DNA from 2 places in the Neisseria sp. P0008.S002 genome. Region 1 is predicted to be linked to the other one. Evidence: predicted binding sites of a transcription regulator. Region 1 holds the regulator's gene; the other holds the start of a gene.
The links. The regulator FNR, encoded in region 1, switches genes on or off when oxygen is low (the NO sensors DNR and NnrR bind a similar motif). The targets are predictions, from matches to a motif close to TTGATNNNNATCAA.

Region 1 (2,204 bases):
CGAGTTTTTCTTCGCTGCCGGGAACGACATTGGTGTCGATACGGCGTTGCGGTTTGAAGATATGCGGCAGGTGGGCGTAGTGGTAGAGGGCGAGGCGGTCAGGGTCAAGCGACAAGACCGTGTCGATGGTGGTTTTGATGCTTTCGGTGTTTTGGTGCGGCAGGCCGTAAATCAAATCGACACTGACGGATTTGAACCCTGCTTCGCGGGCGGCATCGATGACTTCTTTGGTTTCTTCGTAACTTTGGATACGGTTGACGGCTGCCTGCACTTTAGGATCGAAGTCTTGAATGCCGACACTCATGCGGTTGAAACCGAGTTTGCCCAGTTTGAGGACGGTTTTGCGGCTGACTTTGCGCGGGTCGATTTCGATGGAGTATTCGCCGTTGGGGATGAGCTGGAAGTATTTGCGGATCATTTCGAAGACGCGTTCGAGTTGGTCGTCGCTTAGGAATGTCGGCGTGCCGCCGCCGAAGTGGAGTTGCGCAAGCTGGTGTCGTCCGCCTAAATGCGGTGCCAGCAACTCCATTTCTTTTTCCAGATACTGGATATAGGCATCGGCACGGCTTTTGTCTTTGGTAATGATTTTGTTGCAGCCGCAGTAGTAGCAGATGGTATTGCAGAAGGGGATGTGGATGTAGAGTGAAAGGGGTTTGTTGAGCGCGCCCATGTTACGCAGGTTTAAAGCTTGGATATATTCGGCTTCTTTAAAGCCTTCATGGAAGCGGTCGGCGGTCGGATAGGATGTATAACGTGGACCGCTTGATGGCAAACTGGCAATCAATTCGCGGTCGAATTCCGGTAATTCATTGTTTGTGTTAGTGTTATTTGAGATAGGGATGATTTTCATGGTCGGGGCTTGTAGTATGAAGTAAGGAAATTAGGGAAAATTTTAGTCAAAATTTCGATAGTTTGGTAGAATGCCTCATAATGATATGCCAACTTTGACATGGGTCAATAGTTATTCGGCTTCATCAGGGATTGAGAGAACTAAGCAAATTAAAGGTGCGTTATGGCCACACACAATGCAACACATCAAATGAAAACCTTGTGTTCCACATGTTCTTTACGCGAGCTGTGTTTGCCTGTCGGACTGATGCCTAACGAATTTTCACAATTAGACGCGGTTATCCGTCAAAGCCGCCGTCTGAAAAAAGGTGAATACCTGTTCCGTGCCGGCGAGCCGTTTACCTCTTTATTTGCCATCCGTGCGGGCTTCTTTAAGACAACAGTTGCCAGCCAAGATGGACGAGATCAGGTAACCGGCTTTTTTATGTCGGGCGAGCTGATCGGTATGGATGGGATTTGTTCCCATATTCACAGCTGTGATGCTGTGGCTTTGGAAGACAGCGAGGTATGCGAGCTTCCGTTTACACATATTGAAGAACTTGGTCAGGATATTCCCAGCCTCCGTTCTCACTTTTTCCGCTTGATGAGCCGCGAAATTGTCCGAGATCAGGGCGTTATGCTGCTTTTGGGCAATATGCGCGCTGAAGAGCGATTGGCAGCATTCTTACTCAATCTGTCTCAGCGTCTCTATTCACGAGGTTTTGCCGCCAATGATTTTATCTTGCGGATGTCGCGTGAGGAAATCGGCAGCTATTTGGGGCTGAAACTGGAAACAGTCAGCCGCACCTTGTCTAAATTCCATCATGAAGGCTTGATTTCTGTTGAACACAAGCACATCAAAATCTTAGATGCGACAACCTTGAAGAAAATGGTTTCTGGTTGTTCGCACGCTATCTGAATCTTAGGCCGTCTGAAATATTTCAGACGGCCTTTTTAACAAGAATTAAAGAATAATTGTTAAGTTACGCAAGTTATAGTCAGATATTAAATTGAAAAATCTTCAACAACCGGCGTGTACAGAATGCGGTCGACTACTTCTCTGGTCAGTTTCGGTGCAAACATCTGGATAAAGTCATACGCGTAACCGCGCAGGTAGGTATCGGTGCGTAAGGCTATCCAAGTGGGTGATGGTTCAAATAAGTGTGCCGCATCAATCAGCTGTAAATCTTGATCGACCGCAGGATCGTACGCCATTTTCGCCATTAAACCAACGCCCAAGCCTAAGCGGACATACGTCTTCAATACATCTGTATCGGCAGCCGATAAGGCAACATCAGGTTGCTCAATATGCGCTTTATTAAATGTACGCGCAATGCTGCTGCCGGAATTAAAAGCAAATTCGTAAGTAACTAGCG
Region 2 (2,204 bases), on a different contig from region 1:
AATGCGGAAGAAATCCGTTTGAGTAACGCTTTAAGGGGCGTGTTTGCGGTTTCGCTCCGTAAATAAATGGCAATAGTCAAATCATCGTGATTCAAATTGTCGTAAAGCGGCAATATCCGATAGAATACGTCATTTCAACAATGAGGTCGTCTGAAAGGGAAAACAATATGGCAAAAGCAAAAGGTGGATTGGGACGCGGTTTGGATTCGCTGATTTCCAATGCAGTGGACAGCAGCAGTAGCGACCGCCTGACAACGGTTGCCATCGCCGATATTCAGCCCGGCCGTTATCAGGCGCGTGTGCAAATTGATGACGAAGCTTTGCAGGAATTGGCCGATTCCATTAAAGCGCAAGGCATTATCCAGCCGGTTATCGTACGCGAACGTGGTTTGTCTCAATATGAATTGATTGCCGGAGAACGCCGTTGGCGCGCTTCCCAGTTGGCCGGTTTGACCGAAATTCCCGTCGTCATTAAAACCATCAGCGACGAAACTGCGTTGGCCATGGGTTTGATTGAAAACTTACAACGTGAAAACCTGAATCCGATTGAAGAAGCGCAAGGTTTGAAACGCCTTGCCGATGAATTCGGCCTGACTCATGAAACCATCGCAAAAGCCGTCGGTAAAAGCCGTAGTGCCATCTCCAACAGCCTGCGTCTGTTGAGCCTGCCTGAGCCGGTTCAGGAAATGCTTTACCAACGCCGTCTGGAAATGGGTCATGCCCGCGCGTTGCTGACCTTGCATGTGGTTGACCAATTGGAGTTGGCACAAAAAGCCGTCAAAAACGGTTGGTCGGTACGCGAGGTAGAGCGCCGCAGCCAGTTGGCACATCAAAAAGCCAAACCGGAAGCAACCAAAACCATTAACCCGGATATCCGCCGCATCAATGATGCATTGACCGAGCATTTGGGCGTTAATGCCGAAGTCAAAACCAGTAATCAGAAAAAAGGCAAAATCGTGCTGCATTTTGATACGCCGGAAACATTCGAATATTTGCTGAAGCAGTTAGGCATCAATCAAGCGTTCTAACGGCTTTATAAACAGAACGGGCCGTCTGAAAAAAGCTTTTCAGACGGCCTCAATTTTTGAAAAAGCGTAGAGCGTATAAATGTTTACAATACAAATCAAAATCTTCTGTAAAATCTGTGTAGCAACATGTAATTTGTGTTAAACTCCGTTCCTGCAAAGATTTGTTTTATATGTGTTAATCATTTATCTGTGAAAGGTTCACAAAGATTAACATATTGCTTGACGTTAATAAACTTCTTGATTATATTAATTTACCTTGCGTTTTGGGGTGTGAAGTACAATGAATCAGATAGTCCCATTGCAAGTGATTGTATTGTTAATAATTTCAGTTGTTTGTGCGTTATTTTCCGGATTGCCCGGCTTCCTCTCTGCTTTTGCGGGAGGATTTTCGTACATTTTGCCTACCCTAGTTGCAGTTTTACTTTTAAAGTTTTCCCGACGAAATCCTGATCTGCAAAGTTCGATGTTTATCGGCGGAGAGGTTTTAAAAGTAGTGCTGTCGCTGGTATCTATGTTGGTCGTTTTTGCGATATGGCATCGATCACTGGTATTTTACCCATTTTTATTGGCGTTTCTTGGCGTCAGTCATTTGGTTTTTTTAGTATTGTTGAGAGTGAAACACTATGGCAGGTGAAACTATGACCGCTGCCGACTACATCAAGCACCACTTGCAAAGCTTGACCAGTATGTCGGATGTTACTCAGGGTCAAGGACTGAAAAACATTGCTGATTTTTCGTTCATTAACCTTGATGCAATCTTTTTTGCCGTTCTGTTGGGCGTAATCGGCAGCTTCCTTTTGTGGCGCGGTGCCAAAAAAGCGACGGCCGGTGTTCCCGGTCGTTTCCAAGCGGCTGTTGAAATTCTGTTCGAATTCGTGGATGACATGTGTAAAAGCATTATCCATAACGAACAATCGCGTAAAGCCGTTGCCCCGTTGGGTCTGACCTTATTTGTCTGGATTCTCTTGATGAACGCCATGGATATGCTGCCGGTTGATTTGCTGCCGATGGCATGGCAAGGCATTACCGGTAATCATCATGCCCTGTTGCGCGTCGTGCCGACAGCTGACTTGAATACGACTTTGGCTCTGGCGATTGGCGTATTGCTGATCTGTATTTACTACAATGTCAAAATCAAAGGCCTTGGCGGTTGGATTCACGAGTTGTTCTGCGCAC

Region 2: ACTHSA_RS05655 (ATP synthase subunit I) is a predicted target of FNR. The motif match lies at 1,248-1,261, and genes of this name have one in related genera.

Annotation. Positions count from the first base shown of each region.
Region 1 covers NZ_JBQCUY010000002.1:266,281-268,484, forward strand. The annotation lists gene hemN (oxygen-independent coproporphyrinogen III oxidase) at 1-850, opposite strand, end outside; gene fnr (fumarate/nitrate reduction transcriptional regulator Fnr) at 1,013-1,747, shown strand; gene ACTHSA_RS03185 (CysB family HTH-type transcriptional regulator) at 1,834-2,204, opposite strand, start outside.
Region 2 covers NZ_JBQCUY010000004.1:103,626-105,829, forward strand. The annotation lists gene ACTHSA_RS05645 (bifunctional chorismate-binding protein/class IV aminotransferase) at 1-66, shown strand, start outside; gene ACTHSA_RS05650 (ParB/RepB/Spo0J family partition protein) at 168-1,028, shown strand; gene ACTHSA_RS05655 (ATP synthase subunit I) at 1,309-1,662, shown strand; gene atpB (F0F1 ATP synthase subunit A) at 1,652-2,204, shown strand, end outside.